3 regions of the [Rhizobium] kunmingense genome follow, and region 2 is predicted to be linked to each of the others. Evidence: predicted binding sites of a transcription regulator. Region 2 holds the regulator's gene; each other region holds the start of a gene.
What was found. Region 2 encodes PhoB, which activates phosphate uptake and scavenging genes when phosphate is short. Its sites were predicted from a motif close to TGTCATNNANCTGTCAT; they were not measured.
Positions count from the first base shown of each region.

Region 1: AC0JZ4_RS09985 (YdcH family protein) is a predicted target of PhoB. The motif match lies at 3,544-3,560, and genes of this name have one in related genera.
Region 3: ugpB (sn-glycerol-3-phosphate ABC transporter substrate-binding protein UgpB) is a predicted target of PhoB. The motif match lies at 2,184-2,200, and genes of this name have one in related genera.

Region 1 is NZ_CDRNXG010000001.1:2,124,477-2,131,040, forward strand. It holds gene AC0JZ4_RS09955 (alpha/beta fold hydrolase) at 1-431, opposite strand, end outside; gene AC0JZ4_RS09960 (hypothetical protein) at 565-1,257, opposite strand; gene ykgO (type B 50S ribosomal protein L36) at 1,351-1,476, opposite strand; gene AC0JZ4_RS09970 (5-(carboxyamino)imidazole ribonucleotide synthase) at 1,607-2,686, opposite strand; gene purE (5-(carboxyamino)imidazole ribonucleotide mutase) at 2,683-3,177, opposite strand; gene AC0JZ4_RS09980 (YdcH family protein) at 3,187-3,390, opposite strand; gene AC0JZ4_RS09985 (YdcH family protein) at 3,620-3,796, shown strand; gene AC0JZ4_RS09990 (sulfite exporter TauE/SafE family protein) at 3,948-4,715, opposite strand; gene AC0JZ4_RS09995 (thiamine phosphate synthase) at 4,844-5,497, shown strand; gene AC0JZ4_RS10000 (tetratricopeptide repeat protein) at 5,506-6,564, shown strand, end outside.
Region 2 is NZ_CDRNXG010000001.1:651,737-658,300, forward strand. It holds gene AC0JZ4_RS03300 (acetylornithine transaminase) at 1-757, opposite strand, end outside; gene AC0JZ4_RS03305 (GcrA family cell cycle regulator) at 1,165-1,704, shown strand; gene AC0JZ4_RS03310 (PACE efflux transporter) at 1,917-2,351, shown strand; gene phoB (phosphate regulon transcriptional regulator PhoB) at 2,428-3,111, opposite strand; gene phoU (phosphate signaling complex protein PhoU) at 3,248-3,961, opposite strand; gene pstB (phosphate ABC transporter ATP-binding protein PstB) at 4,011-4,826, opposite strand; gene pstA (phosphate ABC transporter permease PstA) at 4,839-6,155, opposite strand; gene pstC (phosphate ABC transporter permease subunit PstC) at 6,152-6,564, opposite strand, start outside.
Region 3 is NZ_CDRNXG010000001.1:787,282-793,845, reverse strand. It holds gene dnaN (DNA polymerase III subunit beta) at 1-632, opposite strand, end outside; gene rsmI (16S rRNA (cytidine(1402)-2'-O)-methyltransferase) at 888-1,799, shown strand; gene AC0JZ4_RS03995 (YraN family protein) at 1,783-2,151, shown strand; gene ugpB (sn-glycerol-3-phosphate ABC transporter substrate-binding protein UgpB) at 2,278-3,600, shown strand; gene ugpA (sn-glycerol-3-phosphate ABC transporter permease UgpA) at 3,679-4,563, shown strand; gene ugpE (sn-glycerol-3-phosphate ABC transporter permease UgpE) at 4,573-5,421, shown strand; gene AC0JZ4_RS03975 (sn-glycerol-3-phosphate import ATP-binding protein UgpC) at 5,423-6,535, shown strand.

The DNA of each region.
Region 1 (6,564 bases), 1.5 Mb from region 2:
AAGACGGCAAAGCTCGCGGCAATCGCGCCACCGAAGGAATGGCCGACGATGATTGCCCGGTCGATGCCCTTCTTTTCCATCAGTCTGGCGATGGCTGCGGCCTGCCCGTCGGGAAAATCGTTTTCCTGGCCGCCGCGCTCGGAATAGCCGTGGCCGGGACGATCGACGAAGAGAAGTTCGGCCTGTCCTTCGAGTGCTGTGCGAAACGCCGTCTCCTGATCGCGCAGGTTGCCGCTTGCGCCATGGATGAAGACGATGGGCGGCAGCCGGGGCGAGGCCGGAGCGGGCAGGTGCAGCGCGTTGAGGCTATAGCCGCCGATATCGGTCAGCTCGCCGCGATTGGGAAAGCGCTTCTCGAGCTCGCCCGCCTTCCATGCGGTAAAGCCGAAGGCGGCGGCGAGTGCGACGAGGAATGTCAATGCGATCATCATGCGGCGTGGTCCGGAGCGGGCGTGAGCCTCCTATATGGCGCAGGGTGCGGGGGAAGCAAAGGAGCGTTTTCGCACCGGCCGCGACCACGGGAAATCCGCTGATCCTGTTCAAAAGCCGCCGGGTGTGGCGGCGTCAGGTGCGGTTGCCGGCAATCTTTTCGGAGAGTTTGGATACGGCTTCCTGGGCATCGCGGTCGGCGGGGTAGACGTCGAGATAGCGTTCCCATGCCCTGAGCGCCAGCTGGTCGTCGCCAGCCTCCGTGAGGATGCCTGCCATGCCGGCCAGCGCGCCGAAATGGCGCGGTTCGCGTTTCAGCGTCTCGGCGATATCGGCCATCGACTTGCGCCGGTCGCCCATGGTGAAATGCAACGTGGCGCGGCGGTTCCAGCCTTCGGCAAAATCCGGGTCGATCAGCGTCACGCGGTCGAGGAAGTCGAGCGCCGCAGCGTTCTTCTTTTCCTTGATGGCTTCGGCCGACCACTGCATCAGCAGGTTGACGGTGGCGCTGCCCGAATCGTTGACCTCGGCGATCACCTGGCTGGCGATGCCCTTGGCCTTTTCCGGGTCGCGTTCGCGCTTCAATGCGTCAAACAGGGAATCGGCCGTTCTGGGTGCCGGGACGGTGGTGGCCTGTGCCGCTTGCTGGCTGGGCTCCGGTGTCGATGCCGGCGTCTCGGCCTGCGGCGCGGGGAGGGCTGGCTGCTGCGGTGCCTGTGCTGAAGCCGGAGAGGCCAGCAGCAATCCCGATGCAAGGGCCAAGCCGGATGCAAGGGCCAGTGTCACGGCGGCTGCGGGATGAGAGGTCCTGAAAAGCAAATGGCGCATGCGGATCAAGATAATCCGCATGCGCCGAAGGTCAAAGCCGAATTGTCGCGCTATCGACAATTTGATCGCGGGCGGAAAAGACCGCCCGGACGATCAGCCCTGGCGGGCCTTGAAGCGCGGGTTCTGCTTGTTGATGATGTAGATGCGGCCCTTGCGACGAACCAGACGGTTATCGCGGTGACGAGCCTTCAGCGCCTTAAGCGAGTTCTTGATCTTCATTGTACTGGTCCAGCAGTCTGTGGGCTCATAGAGCCGCTTGTCTCTAACAATCGAAAGCGCGCCGCCTAGTCTCTAAAGATTAAGGGCGCGCCTCAGGTTGGCGTGCAGATAACCCGCGCCTTCGCCTGTGTCAACCTTGTGACGGCGTTTTCCGGCCTTTCAGTTGTGTGACATGGCCCATTTTACGGCCCGGACGGGCTTCCGTCTTGCCGTAGAGGTGGACAAGCACATCCTTCGTCGAAAGCCATTCCGGCAGCGCCAGAATGTCGTCGCCGATCAGGTTGGTCATGACACAGTCCGAATGACGGTCGGGGTCGCCAAGCGGCAGGCCGGCCACGGCGCGCATATGCTGCTCGAACTGCGAAACGACGCAGGCCGCCTCCGTCCAGTGGCCGGAATTGTGGACGCGCGGGGCGATCTCGTTGGCGATCAGCGTGCCGTCTTCCATGGCGAAGAATTCCATGCCGATGACGCCGACATAATCGAGCGCCGACAGCAGCTTTTCGGCGGCTTCGCGGGCCGTCTTCGCCGTTGCATCGGAAATCGCGGCGGGCAGGGTCGAGGTGTGGAGAATGCCGTTTCGGTGAACATTCTCGGCCGGGTCGTAGCAACGCACGGTGCCGTCCGCGGCGCGGGCTGCGATGATCGACATCTCGCGTTCGAAGGCGACGAAGCTTTCGAGAATCAGCGGTACCGATCCCATCGCCTCGTAAACGCCGAGGGGAGAATCGCTTGTCGAACGGAAAACGCGCTGGCCCTTGCCGTCATAGCCGAGGCGGGTGGTCTTCAGCACGCCCTTGCCGCCGAAGTCGGCGAGTGCGGCTTCCAGCTCCGCCTGACTGTCGACGGGGTAGAAGCGGGCCGTCTCGATGCCGCAGTCGTTGAGGAAGCGTTTTTCGACCAGACGGTCCTGTGCCACCTCAAGCGCCTTCGACGGCGGATAAACAGGAACGGAGCGTTCCAGTGTCTCGGCGGCCGAGACCGGCACGTTCTCGAATTCGTAGGTGACGGTATCGCAGCGGCTGGCGAGTTCGGCGAGGGCTGCCGGGTCGTCATAGGCTGCGGTGATCTGTTCGTTGGCGACCTGGGCTGCCGGGCAATCGGCCTGCGGCTCCAGAATGATGGTGCGCAGGTTCAGTCTTGCAGCCGCCATGGCCAGCATGCGGCCGAGCTGGCCGCCGCCGATGATGCCGATCGTCTGGGTTTTCATGCTTCGTCCATCGGGTATTCGGCAACCGCCTCGCTCTGTCGGGCGCGCCATTCGTCGAGGCGGTAGGCGAGATCTTCATCGGTGAGCGCCAGAACGGCTGCGGCCAGAAGGGCCGCATTGACCGCACCGGCGCGGCCGATGGCCAGCGTGCCGACCGGAATGCCGGCCGGCATCTGGACGATCGAAAGCAGGCTGTCCTGGCCGGAGAGCGCCTTGGACTGCACCGGAACGCCGAAGACCGGCAGCGGCGTCATGGCGGCGGCCATGCCGGGCAGGTGGGCGGCACCGCCGGCGCCGGCGATGATGATCTGAAAGCCCTCGTCGCGCGCGCCCTTGGCGAAGCTCACCAGCCGGTCGGGCGTGCGGTGTGCTGAAATGATGCGCGCCTCGTAATCGATCTCGAGGGCATCGAGGGTTTCGGCAGCGTTCTTCATGGTCTCCCAGTCGGACTGGCTGCCCATGATGATGGCGACGGGTGGTGTCTCGGCCATAAAGCGTTCCTAAGCGATAATGTCAGGCAGGATCTGATCTTCGATCTGGGTCATCTTGTCCTTGATGACGAGCTTCTTCTTCTTCATGCGTTGGACGCGCAGTGCATCGCAGCCGACCTCTATCATGGCGTTGATCGCGGCGTCGTAATCCTCGTGCTCCTGGCGGAGCTTTGCCAAAGCCAGCCGGATATCCGCCTGTTCCTGATCAGCCATGTCTTTCGGTCCCCATATCGATCCGGGCTTGTGACCCGGCCCGGCTTAATGCGCAAGCTCCTACCATCAAACCGCGTTAACTGGAAGTTAGCTGAAGCCACGAATTTGCCGCGCTCTTGTCATGAAAACACCTTCGACAAACGCGCAGGATCGTGTCACACTCTCGTCGTAAACCTGAAGCTTCGGCCGATGGGATGGCCGGAGCAGGCAATAAGGAAGGACATGCCACATGACCATCCAGGCTCATATAGCATCGCTTGAAAAGAAGCACGGCGCTCTTGAGGAGGAGCTCCAGACGATCATGTCGTCACCCTCTTCCGACGATCAGGAGATCGCAGATCTCAAGCGCCGCAAGCTGCGTCTCAAAGACGAAGTGCAACGGCTTATGGCGACAACGCGTCACTAAGGCCGGCTAACTGAGCCAATGCCGCCGACCTCACTGTTTTGGCAGAGGTCCTGGAGCGGCACCAAAAAATCCATACCTCTTCTGGTCGTGGCTTCATAAGGGCCACGGCCAGATCAGTTTCAGGGGTCTGTTTTGCCGGATCACCCGGTGGTCAGAACGGCAGTCCGTCCCAGAGAAGCTTAAGGCCGGCGAAGAAGGCCAGGCCGTAGGTCATCGGGTAGAATGTCTCCGCCTTCAGGTGCTTGACGATTGCAGCCCCCATCAGGGTGGCGACGAGCGCTACCGGCAGAAGCGTTGCCGACAGCGTCAGGTTTTCCGTGCCGAGTGCGCCGAGGAAGAAGTAGGGGATCACCTTCACCGCGTTGACGATGGCGAAGAAGCGGATCGCCGCTCCCGTATAGGCTTTCGGATCGAGCCGCATGGGCAGGACGTAGATCTGGAAGGGCGGTCCGCCGGCATGAGCGACGAAGCTTGCGTAACCGGAGAGCGATCCCCAGAAGGTGGCGGCGACCGGCCGGTGGGGCAGGGGCGCGGCCACCTGGCCGCGACGGCCATAGACCTGCCAGAAATAGCGGACGGTGAAGAGGATCGTCGCCGAGGCGATGACCAGTCGCAGCGCATTGTCCGACACATATGCCGAGGTCGCCCAGCCGAGCGCGATGCCGATGACGCCGCCGGGAAGGATCATCAGCAGCGTCTTCGGGTCGTTGAACTTCCGCCACGACCAGAGTGCGACGATATCCATGAGGATCAGGATCGGCAGGAAGATTGCCGCCGCCTGGACCGGATCGACGGCAAGCGACATGATCGGCACGCCAAGAAGCCCGATCGCGCCGCCGATGCCGCCTTTCGACAGGCCGACCAGCATCACAGCCGGTACGGCATAGATAAAGAAATCGAGACTGGGCAGATCTATCATCGGGCGGGGCGCTGCTGGTGGTTGATCCTTCTATCCGTCCGGTCTATCGAATTGGCGAGAGAAAACCAGAGCGGATGGTGGCCGATACGGTACGCCTCGCATCATGGTAAGAGTGATCGGGAAGAAACATGACTGAACCGGAAGACCGCTGCCGCCTCGTGCTGATCGTGCCGGACGATGAAGATGGCGCGCGCCAGGCCGACAATCTGAAAGCGGCGCTTTCGGGCGGAGACGTCGCCTCCGTCATCCTGCCGCAATACGGGCTGGACGATCAGGCGTTCCAGAAGCGCGCCGAAGTGCTGGTGGCGCTGATCCAGGATGCCGGTGCCGCCGCCATCATCGCCGGCGACAGCCGGGTTGCCGGCCGTGCCAAGGCCGACGGCCTGCATATGGACGGCTCGCTGGAAGATCTCGGCGAGGCGATCGAGAAATTCGCCCCGAAGCTGATCGTCGGTGCCGGCGGCGCGTCCGAACGGCATACGGCGCTGGAAGTCGGCGAATTGCGCCCCGACTATATCTTCTTCGGCCGTTTTGACGGCGACATCAAGCCGGAGGCGCATCCGAAGAATGTGGCGCTGGCTGAGTGGTGGGCGTCGATGATCGAAATCCCCTGCATCGCCATGGGCGGCACGAGCGTCGAATCGGTCGTTGACGTCGCCGAGAGCGGCGCGGAATTCGTCGCACTTCGCAGCGCCGTGTTCGAAAGCGAGGCTGGTCCTTTCGAAAGCGTGAAGCAGGCCAACGCCCTGTTGGACGAAAAAGCGCCACGGTTTGGGGCTTGATGGTTCGCATGCCATCGATTTCGATTCTTCGCCTGTCCGCTCTCTCGATCAGCTCGGCACTTGCGCTGTCGCTGGCGGTGGAAGCCATGGCGCAAGCCCAGTCGCAAGCTCCTTCCAGCCGCGTGATGACGCGGCCGGTCGGACCGGATGCGGGCAGGATCGAGCAGGAGCAGCAGCCGGACGGCATCGTGCCTTCCGGGGGCGTCGAGCTTTACCGGCGCATGGGCGCGGACCTTCCGGCACCGCCGGAAGAAAAGCCCTATGACGGCAAGATCGACGAGGCTTATGGCGCGTTTCAGCGCGGCCTTTACATCACGGCAATGAGCAAGGCGCTGGAGCGGGCCGAAAAGGGCGATGCCGCGGCCCAGACGCTGGTTGCCGAAATGATGACCAAGGGGCTTGGCGGCATTCCGCGCGACCCGAAGGCCGCTGCCTTCTGGTACGGTCAGGCGGCCGAGGGCGGCGATCCGGCGGCGATGTTCGAATACGCACTGCTTTTGATGCGCGGCCGCATCGTCGAGGCGGACCGCAAGAAGGCCGACGAATACATGCGCCGCGCCGCCGAGGCCGGCAATGGTTCGGCGCAGTTCAACTGGGGCCAGATCCTGATTTCCGAAAATCCGGGCGACAGAGGCATGGAACTGGCGCTGCCGTTTTACGAGAAGGCGGCCGAGCAGGGGCTGGCGGATGCGCAATACGCCGTGGCGCAGCTCTACACCTCGCTGCGCAATGTGCCGCCTGAAAAGCTTTCTAAGGCACGCGAGTGGATGGAGCGTTCGGCCAAGGCCGGTTATGATACCGCGCAGCTCGACATGGGCATCTGGTATGTCAACGGCGTTGCCGGCGAGCGCGATTTCGACAAGGGCTTCGAGTGGCTGCGGATCGCCGCCATGCGCGGCAACGTGGTGGCGCAGAACAAGCTGTCGCATCTCTATATCAATGCGCTGGGCACGCGGCCCGATCCTGTCGAGGCGGCCAAGTGGTATGTGCTTTCGCGCCGCGCCGGCCTGCAGGACGCAGAGCTTGAGGATTTTTACCTCGGCATCAATGAAGAACAGCAGAAGCAG
Region 2 (6,564 bases):
CGAACGGGAAGCCGCCGCCGATGCCCTTGGCGATCGCCATGATATCCGGCGTGATGCCCGCCCATTCGTGAGCGAAGAACTTGCCGGTACGGCCGACGCCGGTCTGGACCTCGTCGAGGATCAGCAGCAGGCCCTTCTCATCACAGATGCGGCGAAGCTCGCGCATGAATTCCTTCGGAACGGCGCGCACGCCACCCTCACCCTGGATCGGCTCGATGAGGATCGCACCTGTATTTTCATCGATCGCGGCATTCAGCGCTTCAAGATCGCCGAAAGGCACCTGATCGAAACCCTGCGCCTTCGGCCCGAAACCTTCCATGTACTTTTCCTGACCGCCGGCAGCGATCGTCGCGATCGTGCGGCCGTGGAAGGCGCCTTCGAAGGTGATGATGTGGAATTTTTCCGGGTGCCCCTTGGAGAAATGGTAGCGGCGTGCCGTCTTGATGGCGCATTCCAGCGCTTCCGCACCCGAATTGGTGAAGAACGCCTTGTCGGCGAAGGTCGCTTCCGTCAGGCGACGGGCAAGGCGCTCCTGCTCGGGGATCTCGTAGAGGTTCGACAGATGCCAGACCTTCTCGGCCTGCGACTTCAGTGCTTCGACGAGATGCGGATTGGCATGGCCGCAGGAGGTCACGGCGACGCCTGCGCCGAAATCCAGATATCGCTCGCCGCGTTCCGTCACGAGCCATACGCCCTCACCGCGCTCGAAGCGCAGCGGGGCCCGGGCAAAAGTGTCGAAAAGCGCGGCTTCAGCCATGGCGACATCACTCCTGAGGCAATCAATGTCCCGTTCGAAAAAGGACATTTCAAAAAATCAAAATGCCGCCCTCGGGGCGGCGGTCGCACTATCATCGCTCGACAGGGGAATGTCAACAAAACTCGCGGAATTGCAGGGCCTTCGCCCCCTCGGGCCACCACCACCGGCTGTGGCAAAAATGACTCGACAGGGAAGCAAGTTGGGGAAAACCCGAAAATCGATTCCCGACGATTCCCCGGACTCTTGTCACGGAGTCAACCGACCTCTAGGTTAATGGTCAATTACTAGACTGCATGCGGCGGAACTAGTCACCGACAAGCTATATATAGTATCTGCGACGGGTTTTACATCCGCCGCATCGGAGACGGATTCTGCATGCCGAAGTCGTTCAAAGGCGGAGAACGGGCATGAACTGGACAGACGAGCGCGTCGAAAGACTGAAGAAACTCTGGGCAGAGGGCCTCAGCGCCAGCCAGATTGCAGCACAACTTGGAGGCGTAAGCCGGAACGCCGTCATCGGCAAAGTTCACCGTCTCAACCTTCCGGGTCGCGCCAAGGCAGGCGGCACCGTTGCCACCAACCGCGCCGTCAAGCGCCCGGCTGTCGCGCCTCGCCCGCAGACTTTCGCCTCGCGTACGGCAACGGCCACCCGCACCGTTACCCGCCCGGTCGGCGCAACCGTCGTCCACGAGGAAATCGAGATCGAAGCCCGCCAGGAACTGGTGCTGCGCCCGGCAGCCAATATCGTCCTGCCGATCTCCAAGAAACTCGCCTTGACCGAACTGACCGAGCGCACCTGCAAGTGGCCGGTCGGCGACCCGCTGACGGACGATTTCCATTTCTGTGGCTGCGAGTCCCAGGACAGCTCGCCCTACTGCAAGTACCACGCAAAGCTGGCTTACCAGCCGGTACACGAGCGCCGTAAGGCGGGTGCAGCACGCGCCTGACCGGCACGGCACGGACTTCAAAACAGCGGGCTTTAAGGCCCGCTTTTTTATTGCCGGTCCCTGGACATGCCCCGGCTGCAAGGCAGGATTGCCCGTTCGACGCTTGCCCTTCGCAGCACAAGACCTTATTTATTCTGTGAGCGAGGACGACCTCCCCCAGTATGGGCATCAACAACCGGGACGACCCGGCAGAGCCCAAGGGGTATAAAGTCATGCGGACCACACGCGACCGTATTCGCCACGCCATCAGCTTCGAAATCATCGGACTTGCGCTGTTCATTCCGTTCAGCGCTTTCGTGTTCGACATGCCCATCTCGCATATGGGCGTGATCGGCATCGTTTCATCGACGCTCGCGACGATCTTCAACTATGTCTACAATCTCGGCTTCGACCATGCGATGCAGCGCCTGCGCGGCACTACGGAAAAAACGCTGGCTCTGCGCGTCCTGCATACGGTTCTTTTCGAACTCGGCCTGCTGGTCGTGCTGTTGCCGTTCATCGCCTGGTATCTCGGCGTGACGCTCTGGCATGCGCTGGTGATGGATATCTCGTTCGCGCTCTTCTACCTGGTCTACGCCTTCGTCTTCAACTGGAGCTACGACCGGGTGTTTCCTCTGCCCGAATGGCAGGAGAAGGCAGAAGCCTGATCTCTTCCCAAAAAGAAATCAGCCCGGAAGCGTCGACCGCTTCCGGGCTGATGTTCGTTCCGTCAGATCCTGTTGATCAGGATTCCATGGAATAACCCGCACCGCGAACGGTGCGGATGACATCCTGCATGTTGGAGAAGTTGAGCGCCTTGCGCAGGCGACCGACATGGACGTCGACGGTGCGTTCGTCGACATAGATATCGTGGCCCCAGACACCGTCGAGAAGCTGAGAACGCGAGAAGACGCGGCCCGGCGAAACCATCAGGAATTCCAGAAGGCGGAATTCCGTCGGACCGAGGCGCACTTCGCGGCTCTTGCGGTGAACGCGATGGGTCTCGCGATCAAGCTCGATGTCTCCGCATTTCAGAACGCTGGAGAGAACCTCCGGCTTGGCGCGGCGCAGCATGGCCTTGACGCGGGCCATCAGCTCGGGCGTCGAGAACGGCTTGACGACGTAATCGTCCGCGCCGGTCGCGAGGCCGCGAACGCGTTCGCTTTCCTCGCCGCGGGCCGTCAGCATGATGATCGGCAGACGTTCCGTCTCCGGCCGCATGCGCAGGCGCCGGCACAGTTCGATGCCCGATACGCCCGGCAGCATCCAGTCGAGGACCAGAAGATCCGGAGCGCGTTCCTGAAGCCGGATTTCCGCCTCGTCCCCCCTAAGGATGGTCTCGACTTCGTAGCCTTCGGCTTCGAGGTTGTAACGGAGGAGGACGCTCAGCGCCTCCTCGTCTTCCACTACCGCAATTCTTGGCTGCATCCTCATTACGCTCCGTCAGGTACGCTGCTGCATCGGCCCGAAAATCGGCTCGATTTTCGGAAGGCCCGATGCGCAGTTTCTTAGCAATCGAGCGCCCCATGCACGTCCTTAAGGACGTGCGGCCCTCCGGCAGCAATCACTCGGCGACAGCGCCGACAGTGTTTGCCGTATCATCCTTCGGGCGCTCGCCTTCCGGCGCCGCACCCGTGGTCATGTAGTAGATTGTCTCGGCGATGTTGGTCGCGTGGTCGCCGATACGCTCGATGTTCTTGGCGCAGAACAGGAGATGCGTGCAGGTGGTGATGTTGCGCGGATCTTCCATCATGTAGGTCAGAAGCTCGCGGAACAGCGACGTGTACATCGCGTCGATCTCTTCATCGCGCGAGCGGATCGCCTCTGCCCGTTCCGCCGAGCGGGTGGCGTAAACATCGAGAACATCCTTGAGCTGGACGGCCGCGAGATCCGACAGATGCTCGAGACCGCGGGCAAGCTTGCGCGGCACGCCGGTGCCCTGCACCGCGATGACGCGCTTGGCAGTGTTCTTGCCAAGATCACCGACGCGCTCCAGATCGGCTGCGATGCGCAGGGTGCCGATGATTTCACGCAGGTCGGCCGCCATCGGCTGACGCTTGGCGATGGTGACGATCGCCTTGTCCTGAATTTCGCGTTCGGCGTGATCGAGGATCACGTCGTCGGAGATGACCTTCTGGGCAAGCGCAGAGTCGGAGTTGACCAGAGCGCGCACGGCATCGCCGCACATCTGCTCGGCCAGGCCGCCCATTTCGGAAATGCGGCGGCGCAGATATTTCAGTTCTTCGTCGTAGGCAGAAAGGATATGACTGGATACCATCTTCTTGTCCTTGAAAATCCGTAGCAGCAGGCAAATGGCTTATCGCCGATCAGCCGAAGCGACCCATGATGTAATCCTGGGTGCGCTGGTCATCCGGATTGGTGAACATCTTGTCCGTGTCGTTCTCCTCGACCAGCTGGCCGAGATGGAACATGGCGGTGCGCTGCGAGACGCGGGCCGCCTGCTGCATCGAGTGCGTCACGATGACGATCGTGTAGTTGGCGCGCAGCTCGTGGATGAGTTCCTCAACCTTGGCGGTGGCGATCGGGTCGAGCGCCGAGCAGGGTTCGTCCATCAGGATCACTTCCGGCGAGACCGCGACCGCACGGGCGATGCAGAGACGCTGCTGCTGGCCACCGGAGAGACCGGTGCCGCCTTCATGCAGGCGATCCTTGACTTCGGCCCAGAGGCCGGCGCGCTGCAGAGATGCCTCGACGATCGCATCCATATCCGCCTTGCCGCGGGCAAGACCGTGGATCTTCGGACCGTAGGCGATGTTTTCGTAGATCGACTTCGGGAACGGGTTCGGCTTCTGAAACACCATGCCGACGCGGGCGCGCAGTTCCACGACATCGATTTCCTTGTCGTAGATGTCGTCCTGGTCGAGCGTGATCTTGCCGGTGACCTTGCAGTTCTCGATCGTGTCGTTCATGCGGTTCAGCGTGCGAAGGAAGGTCGACTTGCCGCAGCCCGACGGGCCGATAAGCGCCGTTACCGTGTTTTCGCGGACGTTCAGGTTGACGTCGAAAAGCGCGCGCTTATCGCCGTAATAGACCGAAACGTCCTTGCCGATCATCTTGTAGGCTACATCATTCATCTTCTTGTCCAGCGCCTTTTCAACTGCTGCTTCTGACAACATATTCATTGTGTCGATCTCCTACCACCGGCGTTCGAAGCGGCGGCGCAACAGAATTGCACCCACGTTCATGACAATGAGGAACAGGAGCAGGATGATGATCGCTCCCGAGGTTCTTTCGACGAAGGCGCGTTCCGCCTCGTTCGCCCACATGTAAATCTGCACCGGCAGCGCGGTCGACGGATCCATGGGGGTCGTCGGGTAGTTGGCGACGAAGGCGACCATGCCGATCAGAAGGAGCGGCGCGGTTTCGCCAAGCGCGTGCGCCAGGCCGATGATCGTGCCGGTGAGAATGCCCGGCATGGCGAGCGGCAGGACGTGGTGGAAGATGGTCTGCATCTTCGATGCGCCGAGGCCGAGAGCTGCGGCGCGGATCGACGGGGGAACCGCCTTCAGGGCCGCACGGGTGGCGATGATGATCGTCGGCAGGGTCATCAACGTCAGCACCAGACCGCCGACCAGCGAGGCCGAACGGGGCATGCCCATGAAGTTGACGAAGACTGCAAGGCCGAGAAGACCGTAGACGATAGAAGGCACCGCCGCGAGATTGTTGATGTTCACCTCGATCAGGTCGGTGAATCTGTTCTTCGGGGCGAATTCCTCGAGATAGATGGAGGCAGCGACACCGATCGGCAGCGACAGGATGAGCACGATCGCCATCATGTAGAAGGAGCCGATCAGGGCGACGCCGACGCCGGCGGCTTCCGGACGGCTGGAATTGCCGTTGACGAAGATGCCGGTGTTGAAGTGCTTGCCGAGAGCGCCCGCTTCCGCCAGCTGGTTCATCCAGCCGACCTGCTGGTCGGAGACTTTTCGGTTGTTTTCGGACACGGTGAGGTCGATCTGGCCCTTGAAGGCGCTGTCGATATCGCCGGCTGCGAGCAGCGACACGGTCTGGGTCGTGCCGATGATCTGCGGGTTGGAGGTGACCATGTCCCGCAGCTGACCGCGAACACCGTCCGAAATCATCTGGTTGACGGCACGCAGGCCCTGACGATCGCCCTCGGCGACGCCGAGCACCTTTGCCAGAGCATCGCGGGCGACAACCGGATAATTGGCGGTCATCAGACGCTGCGGATTTTCGGCACGCTCGTTATTCCGGTCGATGATCTGTTCGGAGAATTCGACTGGAATGGTGATCATCGTCTGCTGGAACGCGGTGTAGCCCTTGGAGACGACCGAGTAGAGCAGGAGGAACAGGAACAGGATGCCGAAGGACAGGGCTGCGATGCCATAGGCACGGAAGCGACGTTCGGCGGCATAGCGGCGCTTGATGCCGATATCGCGGCGAGCGGGCTTGGCCGACGCGCCGGCGGGGAAGGATACCACGTCGGTCATTCGTACTGCTCCCGGTATTTGCGCACGATGTAGAGCGCGTAGATGTTGAGGCAAAGCGTGATGGCAAACAGCGTGATGCCGAGCGCGAAGGCGACGAGCGTCTGCGGCGAGGTGAATTCAAGGTCGCCCGTCAGCTGGCTGACGATCTTGACGGTCACGGTCGTCATCGGCTCGAACGGATTGAGCTGCATGCGGGCGGCCACACCTGCGGCCAGCACGACGATCATCGTTTCACCGATGGCGCGCGAGGCGGTCATCAGCAGAGCGCCGACAATGCCCGGAAGTGCCGCTGGCAGCACGACCTTCTTGATCGTTTCCGACTGGGTGGCACCGAGACCGAGCGAACCGTCACGCAGGGTGCGCGGCACGGCGGTGATGATGTCGTCCGACAGCGAGGAGACGTAGGGGA
Region 3 (6,564 bases), 140 kb from region 2:
TTCTGCAGTTCGCCGACCGTCTTGCGCGGAATGATGATGCCCGGCATGCCTTCAGAACCCGAAGGCGCCTCGACATCGGCGCGCGCCAGACGGTGACCATCGGTGGCAACGGCGCGCAGCTTCAGGTCGCCGCCGGCCTCGATCGTGTGGAAGAAGATGCCGTTCAGGTAATAGCGGGTTTCCTCGGTCGAGATCGCGAACTGGGTGCGATCGATCAGCATCTTGAGGTCGGTCGCCTTCAGCTTGAACGTATGGCTGAAAGAGCCGGCGGTCAGATCCGGGAAGTCTGTTTCCGGCAGGCACTGCAGCGAGAACTTGGAGCGGCCGGACTGCACCGTCATCGTTCCGCCGTCCGGTGTCGTCGCCAGCAGCACTTCGGAACCATCCGGCAGCTTGCGGACGATTTCATAGAGAAGGTGGGCGGGAACCGTCGTTGCGCCGGCGGTCTCGACCATGGCCGGAACGCTTTCGGTGATCTCCAGGTCGAGGTCGGTTGCCTTCAACTCGACATTGGCGCCGGAAGCGCGCATCAGGACGTTGGAGAGGATCGGGATTGTGTTGCGGCGTTCTACCACGCGGTGAACGTGGCTCAACGATTTCAGAAGATTGGACCGCTCGAGAGTAATACGCATGGACTCAACCGCTTTCGACCTGGGCGTCCCGCAAGGCGGGTCGCCTGATATTCTTCGGCTCGATGAGAGCCGCATTAAGTGGACGGGCAACTTGGCAGAGATCGGGCTTTGAAGGCAAGAGCAGAAGCGCTGACGCCTGCGTCATTTCGATACTGAGGTTAAGCTGCACACAGAAAACTTGGGGCCCGCGCGCTTGCGGGCGCTCGCCGCCTTGCGCATAAAGGGCGATGATCATCCAATCGAATTGCAAAGCCCTTGGCCGGACCTTCTGAAGCGACCCGCGGCTACCGCGTAGCCAATACATTCGTACCGTCGCGGCCGCTGGAGCCGGCGCTCTATCTGGTCGCCACCCCGATCGGCAATCTCGGCGACATCACGTTGCGGGCGCTGGAAACGCTTGCCGGTGCCGATGTGCTGGCCTGCGAGGATACCCGCGTCACCCGCGTACTGCTCGATCGCTTCGGCATCGCCAACAAGCCCTACGCCTATCACGAGTACAATGCCGACGAGATGGGGCCGCGTCTTCTGGCGGCGCTTGCGGAGGGCAAGTCGGTGGCGCTCGTCTCCGATGCCGGCACGCCGCTCGTGTCGGACCCCGGCTATCGTCTCGGCCAGCTGGCGATCGCGGCCGGATATCGGGTCGTCCCCATTCCCGGCGCCTCCGCACCGCTCGCCGCACTGGTCGCCTCCGGCCTGCCCAATGATGCCTTCCTGTTTACCGGCTTCCTGCCGGCAAAGGACAAGGCCAAGCGCGACCGGCTGGCGGAACTGTCGAAGATCCCGGCGACGCTGATCTTTTTCGAAAGCCCGCACCGCATCACCGCGACGCTTGCCGCTGCCGCCGACGTTCTGGGTGCCACGCGCGCCGCCTGTGTCGGGCGCGAACTGACCAAAGCCTTCGAGGAAGTCAGCCGCGGCACGCTCGGCGAGCTGGCGGAAGCCTTCGCGGATCGCACCGTCAAGGGGGAGATCGTCTTTCTCGTCGGTCCGCCGGCGGCAGACGAGGTGCCGACGGCCGTCGATGTCGATGCTTTGCTCGGTGAGCTTGCGGCATCCATGCCGGCCTCGAAGGCGGCAGCCGAGGCCGCGCGCCTCACCGGTCTTGCCAAGCGCGATCTCTACCAGCGTCTCGTCACGATGAAGGATGGAGATGGCGACAGGAATTGATCGGCAAAAGCGAAGAAAGGCGGAGCGGCGCGGCCATGTCTCCGAATATCTCGCTGCTGCCTGTCTTTTCCTCAAAGGCTACCGCATTCTCGCATTCCGCTATCGCACCAAAGTGGGCGAGATCGATCTCATCGCCCGAAAGGGCACGCTTGTAGCCTTCATCGAGGTCAAGGCGCGGACCCGCGAATCCGATGCTATCGATGCTGTGAGCTATGAAGCCCAGCGGCGGATCAGGGCGGCAAGCGAGATCTGGCTGTCGCGCCGCCGCGATGCCCACTCGCTTTCATCGCGTTATGATGTCGTCGCCGTCCTGCCTGGCCGGCTTCCCCGGCATTTCCCGGATGCTTTTTGACGATGCCGTGAAGTTTTTGCAAAGCCGTGCACTGTCATGGAATTGAAACAAAACTGTTAAGGTCATGTCACGGGGCGACCTTATGGCCATCCTCACCCCACGTTCAGGTGGGCGAGGAGCTCAACAATGTTCAAAACGCTATCTTTCGCGGCCGCTGTGGTGGCTCTGTCTGCAACCACGTCGCTGGCCGCAACCGAAGTCACCTGGTGGCATGCAATGGGTGGGGAGCTTGGCAAGAAGCTCGAGGAAGTCGCCCAGAAATTCAATGAAAGCCAGACCGAATACAAGGTCACCCCGGTCTACAAGGGGACCTATCCCGAGACGCTGAACGCCGCCATCGCAGCATTCCGCGCCAACCAGCAGCCGGCAATCGTACAGGTCTTCGAAGTCGGTACCGGCACGATGATGGCCGCCAAGGGCGCCGTCTATCCGGTCTACAAGCTGATGGCCGACCAGGGTGAAGCCTTCGACACGAAGACCTTCCTCGGCCCGGTAACCGGCTATTATTCCGACACCGAGGGCAACATCCTGTCGCTGCCCTTCAACTCGTCGACGCCGATCATGTATTACAACAAGGACGTCTTCAAGAAAGCCGGCCTTGACCCGGAAGTCGCGCCGAAGACCTGGGCCGAAGTCGAGGAATTCTCCAAGAAGATCGTCTCCTCCGGCGCTGCCAAGTGCGGCTTCACCTCCGCCTGGATCACCTGGGTCCAGACCGAAAACCTGTCGGCCATCCATGACAAGCCGTTCGGCTCGCTCGAAAACGGTTTTGGCGGTTTCGACACCGAGTTCCAGTTCAATGGCGACCTGCAGGTAAAGCATTGGGCCAACCTGAAGAAGTGGCAGGATGAAGGCCTCTTCAAGTATGGCGGTCCGGTCGGTGGCGATCAGGCGGCGACCATGTTCTACGCTCAGGAATGCGCCATCACGATGAACTCGTCGGCTGGCCGCGCCGGCGTCATCGGCAACGCCAAGAACTTCACGCCGGGCTTTGCGCCGCTTCCCTACTACGACGACGAGACCAAGGAGCCGAAAAACTCCATCATCGGCGGCGCGACCCTCTGGGTCCTGAACGGCAAGGACGATGCGACCTACAAGGGCGTCGCAAAGTTCTTCTCCTACCTGTCGCAGCCGGAAGTCCAGGCCGACTGGCACCAGTTCACCGGTTATCTGCCGATCACCAATGCTGCCTACGAGCTTGGCCAGAGCCAGGGTTACTACGAGAAGAACCCCGGTTCCGACGTTTCGATCAAGCAGATCATGCGCGGTACCCCGTCGGCCAATTCCAAGGGCGTCCGCTTCGGCAATTTCGCCCAGGTCCGCACCGTCGTGGACGAGGAATTCCAGTCGCTTCTCTCCGGCCAGAAGGATGCCAAGCAGGCTCTCGACAGCGCGGTTGAGCGTGGCAACGGCATCCTGCGCGAGTTCCAGGCTGCAAACTCCAACTGATCCTTTTTGATCGGTGACACTCGGAGGCCGGCGAAAGCCGGCCTCCATCTGCTTTCCGGCAAACCCGGTGGAGACCCCATGGATACCAAACGAACGACCTTCAACAACAGGCTGCTGCCCTATCTTCTATTGGCGCCACAGCTGATCATCACCCTGGTGTTCTTCATCTGGCCCGCTGCGCAGGCGGTAAAATCCTCCGTCGAACGCGAAGATCCGTTCGGCTTCTCGACCGTGTTCGTCGGGCTGACCCACTACAAGCGGCTTCTGGCCGATCCGAACTATCTCGACAGCCTTCTGCGAACCGGCGTCTTCGCCGTTGCCGTCACCGTTCTGTCGATGGGGCTCGGCCTGGCCTTTGCCGCCGCCGTCGACCGGTTGAACCGCACCTCGCGCATCTACACGACCCTGCTGGTCTGGCCCTATGCGGTCGCTCCGGTCATTGCCGGCGTTCTCTGGTGGTTCCTGTTCAACACCTCGACCGGCATCATGCCGTATTTCCTGTCGCAATTCGGCATCAACTGGAACCATGACCTGAACGGTACCCATGCGATGATCCTGATCATCATCGCCGCCGCGTGGAAGCAGATTTCCTACAATTTCCTGTTCTTCCTCGCCGGCCTGCAATCGGTTCCGCATGCGCTGATGGAAGCGGGCGCGATCGATGGCGCAGGCCCGGTGAAGCGCTTCTTCACCATCGCGCTGCCGCTGCTTTCGCCCACCACATTCTTCCTGTTCATCATCAACGTGAACTACGCCATGTTCGACACGTTTCCGATCGTCGATGCGACGACCTCGGGCGGCCCCGCCCAGTCGACCAACATCATGGTCTACAAGGTCTATCAGGACGGCTTCATCGGCCTGAACCTCGGTTCGTCGTCTGCCCAGTCGGTTCTGCTGATGCTGATCGTCATGGTCCTGACCTTCGTGCAGTTCCGCTATGTCGAACGCCGGGTGCAATATTGAGGATCGACCATGGTTGAAAACCGCCCATTCCTGACATTTATCACTCATGCCTTCCTCATTTTCGGCTTCGCCATCGTCGCGCTGCCGGTCTATGTGGCGGTGGTTGCCTCCACCCATGACCTGCAGACGCTTTTGACCGGTGCGGTGCCGCTTCTGCCGGGGTCGCATTTCATCGAGAATTATTCGGCGATCCTGACCAATGTCTCGGCCGCCCACGGCCTGCCGAACTATTCCCACATGGCGCTCAATTCGCTGGTCATGGCGCTCGTCATCACGGTCGGAAAGATCCTGATCTCGATCACTTCGGCATTCGCGATCGTCTATTTCCGCTTCCCCTTCCGGGTGCTGGCCTTCTGGATCATCTTCGTCACGCTGATGCTGCCGGTCGAGGTGCGCATCATGCCGACCTACAAGATCGTCGCCGATCTCGGCATGCTGAATTCCTGGGCGGGCCTGACGATCCCGCTGATCGCCTCGGCCACCGCCACATTCCTGTTCCGCCAGTTCTTCATGACCGTGCCTGACGAGATCCTGGAAGCGGCGCGCGTCGATGGCGCGGGCGCGATCAAATTCTTCTGGGATATTCTCCTGCCGCTCTCGCGCACCAATATCGGCGCGCTCTGCGTCATCCTCTTCATCTACGGCTGGGTCCAGTATCTGTGGCCGCTGCTGGTGACCACCGACACCGGTTACTACACGCTGATGATGGGCATGAAGCGCATGGTCACGGCCCAGGACGGTGTGATCGCCTGGAACTATGTGATGGCGGGCTCGGTCATGGCCATGCTGCCCCCCATCCTGATCGTCATTTTCATGCAGCGGCTGTTCATCCGCGGCCTGACAGAAACGGAGAAGTGAAATGGCATCCATCGACGTCGAAAAAGTCGGAAAGATCTATACCGGCGGCGTTCGGGCTGTCTCGGACATCAACCTGGCGATCAAGGACGGCGAATTCATCGTGCTGGTCGGCCCGTCCGGCTGTGGCAAATCCACGCTGCTGCGCATGGTGGCCGGGCTTGAGGCGATTTCGGAAGGCACGGTGAAGATTGGCGATAAGGTGGTCAACAAGGCCGAACCGGCCGACCGCGACATCGCCATGGTATTCCAGAACTATGCGCTTTACCCGCATATGACGGTGCGACAGAACCTGGAATACGGCCTGAAGAACCGCAAGACGCCGAAGGCCGAGATCGATGCGCGCGTGACGGAAGCCGCCCGCATGCTGGAGATCACCCAGTATCTCGACCGCAAGCCGCGTGCGCTTTCCGGCGGCCAGCGCCAGCGCGTCGCCATGGGCCGCGCCATCGTCCGCAAGCCGGCCGTCTTCCTCTTCGATGAGCCGCTGTCCAACCTCGACGCCAAGCTGCGCGTTTCCATGCGCGGCGAGATCAAGCGCCTGCAGCGCCGTCTCGGCACGACGTCACTCTACGTTACCCACGACCAGCTGGAGGCGATGACGCTCGCCGATCGCCTCGTGGTGTTGAACGGAGGGCAGATCGAGCAGGTCGGCGCACCGCTCGAAGTTTACCACAGGCCGGCCTCGACCTTTGTTGCAAGCTTCATCGGCTCGCCGGCCATGAACCTCGTCAAGGGCGAGCTGCATGGCGACAAGCTAGCGATCGGCCCGGCGATGATCGACCTTGCCGGCTTCGCGCCGGCATCCGGCGCGGTTACCGTCGGCATGCGGGCAGAGGACGTCCGCTTTGTTGCAGCCGGACCGAACACGCTGCCGTTCAAGACCGAATATGCCGAGGAACTGGGAGCGCAGCGCCTCGTTCACGGCCTGATCGGCGATCAGCCGGTGACCGTGGCGGTCTCTTCGGAAGCCGAACTCGGAGATCAGATGCAGGTGGCGGTCGAGCGGTCACGATTGCATTTCTTCAACGCCGAGACCGGCAGACGGATCGAGACGCCGGCCCCGGCGTCGGATCTCGCTGGGGCGTCCGCACCGGCGGCCCAGCCGGTCGGCTGAGATCAGATTGCCAAAGGGCGACGTGTGGG